One region of the Flavobacterium sp. 22659 genome, then DNA from elsewhere that is predicted to be linked to it. Evidence: riboswitches for the same ligand, from Rfam matches in the RefSeq annotation. Region 1 holds a riboswitch; the other holds the start of a gene.
What was found. A riboswitch is a leader RNA that binds a small molecule or an ion and turns the genes downstream of it on or off. The one in region 1 is predicted to bind S-adenosylmethionine.
Positions count from the first base shown of each region.

Region 2: it holds a riboswitch for S-adenosylmethionine, as region 1 does, so the genes downstream of both, ACTJIW_RS02390 (redoxin domain-containing protein) here and ACTJIW_RS09315 (homocysteine S-methyltransferase family protein) in region 1, are expected to answer to the same signal.

Region 1 covers NZ_JBQEMU010000007.1:28,972-33,662, reverse strand. The annotation lists gene metH (methionine synthase) at 1-507, opposite strand, end outside; gene ACTJIW_RS09320 (hypothetical protein) at 773-1,231, opposite strand; gene ACTJIW_RS09315 (homocysteine S-methyltransferase family protein) at 1,260-2,264, opposite strand; SAM riboswitch class I at 2,592-2,708, opposite strand; gene ACTJIW_RS09310 (hypothetical protein) at 2,891-3,394, opposite strand; gene ACTJIW_RS09305 (NAD(P)/FAD-dependent oxidoreductase) at 3,575-4,627, opposite strand.
Region 2 covers NZ_JBQEMU010000002.1:38,259-42,949, reverse strand. The annotation lists gene ACTJIW_RS02405 (SDR family NAD(P)-dependent oxidoreductase) at 1-272, shown strand, start outside; gene ACTJIW_RS02400 (nuclear transport factor 2 family protein) at 273-722, shown strand; gene ACTJIW_RS02395 (NAD(P)H-dependent flavin oxidoreductase) at 739-1,824, shown strand; SAM riboswitch class I at 2,096-2,196, shown strand; gene ACTJIW_RS02390 (redoxin domain-containing protein) at 2,433-3,422, shown strand; gene ACTJIW_RS02385 (aminotransferase class V-fold PLP-dependent enzyme) at 3,597-4,691, shown strand, end outside.

The DNA of each region.
Region 1 (4,691 bases):
ACAAATTTCCACTCTACGATCGTAATTATCCGCCTGACCCACTTCGTCAAAAGCCATTACAATAGCAGCTGCTCCGTAACGTTTGATTAATTTGGCGTGGTGAATAAAGGCTTCTTCTCCTTCTTTTAACGAAATCGAGTTTACAACGCTTTTTCCTTGTACTACTTTTAGACCTGCTTCGATGATTTCCCATTTCGAACTGTCGATCATAATCGGCACTCTCGAAATGTCTGGTTCTGCAGCAATTAAATTCAAAAATTTAGTCATTGCAGTAACTCCGTCAAGCATTCCTTCATCCATATTAATATCGATGATCTGTGCCCCGCCTTCTACTTGTTGTCTTGCAATATCAAGCGCCTCGTCATATTTCTCTTCCTTGATTAATCTCAAGAATTTTCTTGAACCTGTTACGTTTGTACGCTCACCAACATTCACGAAAACACTTTCCGGCGTAATAATCAACGGTTCTAATCCTGATAATACAAGGTCTCTTCTTTTTTCTGTCATTTTCTACCAATCCATTGTTCCTATGGAACATTTAATTTACTTTTTGCTTGTCTTTGTGAGGAACGAAGCAATCTCATTCTAATATTTCAAATCCTAAAAACTATTTTAGGATTATGTATTTATTCTTCAATCTTATTTTGGGCGTGTCCCTTCGGACCGGGCTATCCGCTATTAGTCCTCGCTCTTCCTTCGTCAGGCTGTGGGCTAACCGCTTCTATTCCTCACGCAAATTCAGTTTCATAAGAAATTCATTCTCACGATTCTCTCAATTATCCCCTTTATATTCAATTTGCCAGTTAAGGCTATCCAATTTATCAAGAGTGATAAAATATTTTTTACTGTAAATATTGTTAGCAAATATTGTTTTCCAACCATATTTATCTACACTATCCTTTTCTACTATAAATAACCTTGCTTTTTTGTCTTCTAATCTTTGAAAATAATTATTCCAATATCTCGGTCTATCGCTATTAGCAATCATTTTTCCGCTCATGATTTCCTCGAAAACAAATGGAGCATCATAATCTTCTCTTTTACTTTCATTAAAATCATCTTGATATTCATAATAAAAGCCTGAATCATTCATACTATCATTTTCGGATAGAATACTATATATTATTTTATCAGAACTATTTTTAACAATCAGTTCTCTTGTATCTAATTTATCACAAGAACAAAAATTAAGTAAAATAAAAATCAAAAGAATTTTACTTGTTTTTAGCATAATTTTTATTTGTACAAAATTTTCTAAATTATTCAAAAGTTGGCGCAACTCTCGGTTTATAATCCTTCGCCACCTCAGCCATTAATCGAATATGATCTGGCGTTGTTCCGCAACAACCTCCGATGATATTGATTAAATTATCTTCTAAATACTCTTTAATGAATACCTGAGTCTGTTCTGGTGTTTCGTCATATTGTCCGAAAGCATTTGGTAAACCTGCGTTTGGATGTGCCGACACATTAAAGCTTGTGTTATGCGCTAATGTTTTTAAATACGGTTTCAACAAATCGGCTCCAAGAGCGCAATTGAATCCTACACTTAATAACGGAATATGCGAAACTGAAATCAAGAAAGCTTCAACAGTCTGCCCAGAAAGTGTTCTTCCAGAAGCATCTGTAATTGTTCCTGAAACCATGATTGGAATATCGATGTTGCGTTCTTCTTTTACTTCTTCGATTGCAAAAAGCGCAGCTTTTGCATTTAGCGTATCGAAGATTGTTTCTACTAAAAGTAAATCGCATCCTCCATCCATTAAAGCTTCTGCTTGTTGTTTGTAAGCAATTCGTAAATCGTCAAACGTTACGGCTCTGTAACCTGGATCGTTTACATCTGGCGACATACTTGCTGTACGGTTTGTCGGTCCGATTGAACCGGCTACGAAACGAGGTTTGTCAGGATTTTTTGCGGTAAACTCATCGGCTACTTGTCTTGCAATTTTTGCCGATTCGTAGTTTAATTCGTAAACCAAATCTTCCATATGATAATCGGCCATACCGATTGTCGTTCCTGAGAAAGTATTGGTTTCTACGATATCAGCACCAGCTTCATAATAAGCCGCATGAACATCGCGGATTGCTTGTGGTTGTGTTAGGGATAGTAAATCGTTGTTACCTTTTAACGGATGCGGGAAATCTTTGAAACGCTCTCCTCTGAAATCTTCTTCTGAGAAATTATAGCGTTGCAACATTGTTCCCATTGCTCCATCAAGGATTAGGATATTTTTTTTTATTGCTTCTTGAATTGTTATTGCCATGGCTTCTTTTTTTAGCTTCTAAAACTATCCCGATAGCTATCGGGACTAAGATGCTAAGTTTTTTTATTATAATTATGAAGTTTAAACCTATCGATTTACTTCGGATATTTTTTTTACATTAATTCCAAAAGGGCACTATTGCTGGCTCATTAGCCCCGATTGAAGAGGAAATCATTTTGCTTTTATCTTTAAAAAGCAAAATGATTGCAACGAAAAGCGGGAACTATTGACTGCAAAAATGCGCCAATGATTCGCTCCTTTACTGAGTTATTTCAGTAAATATTGTATGTTGTCTGGAAAAGTTTTGAGAAATACGAGTATGTATTTGTGTTATCTATCTTTAATACTGGAAAATGTCGTATAAAGTAGAATTTAGCACCTTCTTTATGATAAAGGGTTGCTAAGGTTTCATCGGGTCTATCCCTCCGCCTTTCGTGATAACTGACAATAATTTTAAGAACAGTGCAAAGGTATGAAATAGGGTTTCGATTTGCAAATGTTTTTTTTCTAAGGTTCTGAGGGACTTAGGCGCTAAGGCGCTAAGGTTTCTGTCAGACACAAAAAAAGTAAGATACTGAGTTTTGGTTTTACTTTGTTTTTGAGATATGACGGGAATTATAACTAAACTAGTTTGCGTTAAATCTTCTTATGAGTTTTATGTTCGAATAATCATTATTCTCTTCTATTCCAATTACTATAAAAGATTCTACAATCATTTTGTCATATCTAAGAATATCAATCATAGTTTCATTTTTTACAGAATAAACAGCAAGAGTAAAATAGTCGCTCGGATGTTTCAAAACTTTTCTAGTTGAAGGCTCATCACAGCTTGATTCTTGACCTAAAATAAACGCATTATTTCGATAAAATGTCCAATCAATTAATTGACAGAAGTTTTTATGTTTTGATGATTTATACACAAAAGCGTTTAGTGTATCTTGTTTAAAATACAAACTGTCTGCATTGTTAAATTTCCAAGATTTATCTGAAGGCAAAGAAAATTTACCCTTTTTCATTTCTACCTTACTGTTTCTGATTATTTTCTGAACTTCTGATTTTTCTGGTCTCACTTGAGCAAACGAACAAATAGGAATTAGAAGAACAATATAAATTAAACTGTATATTTTCATTTGATTTCTTCCACAATTAACTTTATCATTTTCAATAACTTAAGCGCAAAAATTTTTTATTTTTTTATCAAATTTAATAAACTTGAAAGATACAAATAAAAAAAACCCAAACTAAAAGTTTGAGCTTTCTATATAAAAAAACCTTAGCGTCTTAGTCCCTTAGAACCTCAGCATCTCAGATTAAACAATCGCTTTCACAACCGCTTTTGGAGCTTCTTTACGAGTTCCGTCGAAACCGTCTACACCAGAAACTGTTGTATATTTCAATACATATTTTTTACCTGGGTTGATGATTCCGTATGCAGCCTGGCACATTAAAGTTGCTTCGTGGAAACCACAAAGGATTAACTTTAATTTTCCTGGGTATGTATTTACGTCTCCAATAGCGAAGATTCCTGGAATATTAGTTTGGTAATCTAATGCATTGTTTACTTTAATGGCATTTTTCTCGATTTCTAATCCCCAGTCGCCAATTGGACCTAATTTTGGTGTTAATCCGAAAAGCGGGATGAAATAATCACATTCGATTTTACGGTGTGCTCCGTTTTCTTCGATATCTAATGACTCAACATGCTCAGCACCATTGATTCCGATAACTTCTGCTGGAGTGATTAATTTAATTTTTCCAGCTGATTTTAATTCCTGTACTTTTTCTACTGAATCTAAAGCTCCTCTGAATTCGTTTCTTCTGTGGATTAAAGTCACTTCTGAAGCTACGTTTGCTAAGAAAATTGACCAGTCTAATGCTGAATCTCCTCCTCCTGCAATAACAACTCTTTTATCTCTGAATTTCTCAGGATTTTTGATGAAGTATTTTACTCCTTTATCTTCATAAAACTCGATATCTTCGATAAGTGGCTTACGAGGCTCAAAACTTCCTAAACCTCCTGCGATTGCAATAACTGGTGCGTGAAATTTAGTTCCTTTGTTTGATGTTACAATGAAAGTTCCGTCTTCTTGCTTTTCAACAGTTTCAGCACGCTCTCCCAAAGTAAATCCTGGTTCAAATTGTTTAATTTGCTCCATTAATCCGTCAACTAAATCTCCAGCTAATACTTCTGGGAATCCAGGAATATCATAAATTGGTTTTTTTGGATATAACTCTGATAGCTGTCCTCCTGGTTGTGGAAGAGCATCTAAAATGTGGCATTTTAATTTTAACAATCCTGCCTCAAATACGGCAAATAAACCTGTTGGGCCTGCTCCAATTATAAGTATATCTGTTTTAATCATTATGTTGTTGTTTATAATCATTCTTAATAACGCAAAGAAACGAATAAATCCTTGTACTTTCAAT
Region 2 (4,691 bases), on a different contig from region 1:
CAAGTAAAGGAGCAATTCATGCCTTGACGATTCAGTTAGCGGCCGAATTTGGAAAACAAAATATTCGTGTCAATACTGTTGCTCCGGGTGTAATTCGTACGCCAATGCATGGTGACAATGCTGATCAGAGTGCCGGACTGCATTTATTAAACAGAGTAGGAGAGACCGATGATGTTTCTGAAATGGTTTACACTGTTGCCAAAAGTAATTTTATTACCGGAGCCATTATTAATGTTGACGGCGGAAAAGGTGCAGGACACAATTTAAATTAAATGAAAACGATTTTATTAACTGCTTTTATGCTCTGGAATTTTCAGGGCATAAAAGCTCAAAATACAATTAAAATGGAAAATCAAATAGAAATTCAGGCTATTACAGATGCCATAGAAAATTATTATTTTAAAGGTATTTATGAAGGTGATGAAATACTTTTAGGAAGTGTTTTTCAACCCGGAACATTCCTGTTTGGGGATGTAAAAGGACAGCCTTATTTTAAAACAGTCGATTTGTATCTGGATGGTGTTAAAAACCGACAAAGTCCAAAGGATTCCGGTAAGCCGTTTAAAGGAGAAATTCTGCATATAAGCGTTGTAAATTCTATTGCTGTAGCCGAATTAAATGTTAAAATGTATGACTTTAATTATCGGGATTTTTTATCTTTCCATAACATTAACGGCCGATGGCTGATTGTTAACAAAATGCTGACTGATACCAGCAGATAATTTAAATCTTGAAGCAATGTGGTACAATACAAAAGCTAAAGAACTTTTAGGAATTGATTATCCAATTTTACAAGGCCCTTTTGGAGGCAATTTATCAAGTGTAGAATTAACAGCTGCAGTTTCTAATGCAGGCGGATTAGGCGGTTATGGAGCTTATACAATGAGTCCGCAGGAAATTTTCGACATTGATAAACAGTTAAAAGCAGCCACAAATAAACCCTATAATATCAATCTTTTGGTTTCAGACCATGATATTCCCGAAGGCGGTTTAACCGATGAACAGTTTGAGAAAACAAAAGCCGTTTTTAAACCGTATTATGATGAAGCTGGAATCGCACTTCCGGAAAAACCAGCTCCATTTCAATCTAGATTTGAAAATCAGCTGCAGGTTATTTTAGACGTTAAGCCAAAAGTTTTCAGTTTTATGTTTGGCGTTCCCTCAGATGATGTTTTAGAACAATGCCGAAGATCAGGAATTGTAACGGTTGGAGCAGCAACAACTCTCGATGAAGCTGTTTTTCTGGACAGCAAAGGCGTTGATATGATTATTGCTTCTGGTTTTGAAGCAGGCGGACATCGTCCTTCTTTTTTAGATAAATCTGAAGCTTCTTTAACCGGAACTTTTGTTCTATTGCAGTTAATGCGCGAAAAAATAAAAACACCCATAATTGCAGCCGGCGGCATTGCTGATGGAAAAGGAATTGCAGCAGCTTTAACTTTAGGAGCAAGTGCTGCCCAGATAGGAACCGCTTTTTTAGCTACAAACGAATCTAATGCACTGCCAATTCACAGAGAAATGCTGTTTTCTGATGCTGCAAAATACACCACACTTTCACGCGCTTACACAGGAAGACTCGGACGCGGGATTACAAGCCGGCTTGCTAAAGATATAATGGGAAAAGAATCAGATATTCTGCCTTTTCCATTACAGACTACTTTTATTGCTCCACTGCGAAAAGCAGCGCTTGATAAACAAAAATGGGATATGATATTATTTTGGGGCGGTCAGATTTCTCCAATTTTAAAACATACTAAAGCTTCTGTTTTGATGAATGCTTTGATTGAAGAAACTACAGCTTATTTTGATGGATTAAAATCATAATTCTAAATACAAACTCATTTCATAACCGAAATGAGTTTTTTTTATGTCTTATAAAAACAAGCTAATCAATCATATTGGGATTGATGTATGAATTTCCATTATAAAATTGATGCATCTTTTAAATTTATATTTTGGTATAATTAGTTTAAATACAGTGATTTATATTTTGTTGAATAACACTTTTTTAATAAAAATGAAAAAAACTTATTTTATACTTGACTAATTTGGTAGAATTAGTATATATTTGTATCACAGAAAAATTATATAATGATACTTATCCAGAAAGACTGAGGGAATAGGCCCAATGAAGTCTTAGCAACCTGTTGCCGAATAAGGTGCTAAATCCTTCCGCTATAAGCGGGCAGATAAGAAAGATTTCCTCAAAATCTGAATAAGTTCATCCATTAAAATTTATTAAAATGAAAACAGAATCAATTTTATACGCCGGTTATGAGCTTTTGAATATAATTTTAGAAGAAAATAGTCTGGCCGTTTTTCGAATGTAAAAACACGAATTCTCTCTTAAACCTTCTTTTTAAAATACAATCTGCTGATGGTTTTTTCATCGGCCTGAAACCCTTTTGTCTAATCTAAAAACTAAAAATAAAATGAAAAAAATACTATTAGGTTTTGCTTTGTTTCTTGGAGCTGTTCAAACTCAGGCTCAGGAAAGTAATTTACAATTAAAAGGAACTGTTGTCGATACCGTTGCACAATACGTTTACTTACAGAAATTTCACAATAAAATGTTTACCACAATAGATTCAGTAAAAGTAAAAGACGGAAATTTTAGTTTTAAAACAAAAGTAAAAACGCCTGAATTATACGGATTAAGTGTAAACACAGAAAGTTCGCCTTTGTATGTTTTCCTTGAAAAAGAACCAATTACAGTAAAGCTGAGTCCGAAGAAATATTATACTGCTTCTGTCGTTGAGGGTTCAGCTTCTCAGGATTTATTCGAAACCTATAAAAAGAGCAAAGATCCAGAAATCAGCAAATTTATAACTGAACATCCAAAATCTATTGTTTCTGCTTATGTCTTATACAGAAATTGGTCGTACAGATTAACACCTGAGCAGATTACACAAAATATTGCCCTGCTGGATAAAAGTCTTCAAAATACCACTTACGTGAAAGAATTAAAAGAACTGGCTGTTGTTTTAGACGGATTAGCAGTAGGTAAAAAAGCCCCAGATTTTACAGCCAATGATCCTAACGGAAAGCCAGTTCGTCTCTATGATAATTTAAAAGGTTACACTTTAGTCGATTTTTGGGCTTCATGGTGCGGTCCATGCCGAAGAGAAAATCCAAATATCGTAGCCGCTTACAAAGAATTTCATGACAAAGGATTCAATATTGTGGGAATCTCATTAGATAAAAAGAAAGAAAACTGGATTAAAGGAATTCAGGACGATAATTTAACCTGGACACATGTTTCTGATTTACTTTTCTGGAACAGTGCCGTTGCCAAATTGTACGGTGTAAGAGCTATTCCGGGAAACTATTTAGTAGATTCTAAAGGAATAATCGTTGCAAAAAATCTGCACGGAGAAGAATTACAATCTACATTAAAAAGACTTTTAGAAAGTAAAATTTGATAAAGAAATACGCAATCTTGTCATTCCGAGGAACGAGGAATCACACTAGAGAATCCATATAGAAAGTCGTCAATCTTTGTCGAGTTACATGTGTGATTTCTCCTCCGTCGAAATGACAAAAAGAAGAATAAAACACATGCAAATACAATTTAGTTAATTAAAATGATAAAGGAAATGAATGCTATTGAGCCAACAACAAAACCAACAGAGTCTGAATGTTACTTTTCTAAGTTTAGAGAAAATACAGTAGGAATTGATCATACTTTCGAATCGGTTTACGGAGAACAAAATCTGATATATGCTGACTGGGTTGCCAGTGGAAGGCTGTATATCCCGATCGAAGATATAATGCTCAACAAAATAGGTCCAATGATTGCCAATACGCATTCACTTTCAAGTCAAACAGGAAAAACGTCTACGTATGCGTATCAGTATGCGAGAGATGTCATTAAAAAATCGGTTAACGCCAATCAATCAGATGTTTTGATAACAACCGGAAGCGGTATGACTGCAGCTTTATCGAAACTGCAGCGTATTATGGCTCTGCGAACAAAATCAGATCAGGACAGACCTGTCGTTTTTATCACACACATGGAGCATCATTCTAATCAGGTTTCGTGGTATGAAACAAATGCCGAAGTTGTGATTTTACCGCCAGATGAAAATAATTTAGTCGATCCGAAGGTGCTTTCTCAGGAAATCAAAAAATATGCAGACAGAAGCTTAAAAATAGGTTCATTTACGGGCTGTTCGAATGTTACGGGAATTATTACGCCTTATCATGAATTAGCTAAAATCATGCACCAAAACGGCGGACTTTGTTTTGTAGATTTTGCAGCTTCGGCACCGTATGTCAAAATTGATATGCATCCAAAAGATCCAGAACAGCAATTAGATGCAATTTTCTTTTCGCCTCATAAATTTTTGGGCGGACCCGGAACCTGCGGTATTTTGGTTTTTAATGAAAAATTATACCAATCTGATTTTCCAGATAATCCAGGCGGGGGAAATGTAAAATGGACCAATCCGTTAGGAAAATATTGTTACAGCGATGTAATAGAAGTGAGGGAAGATGGCGGGACTCCGGGGTTTCTGCAGGTTATAAGAACTGCTTTGGCTTTAGAATTAAAAGAACAAATGGGAGTTGAGAAAATCAAAAAGAGAGAAAAAGAACTGCTTGACCTTTGTTTTTCGAGACTTCAAAAAATACAGGGATTATCCATTTTAGGCGATTTAACCACAGAAAGAATTGGCTGTGTTTCTTTTGTA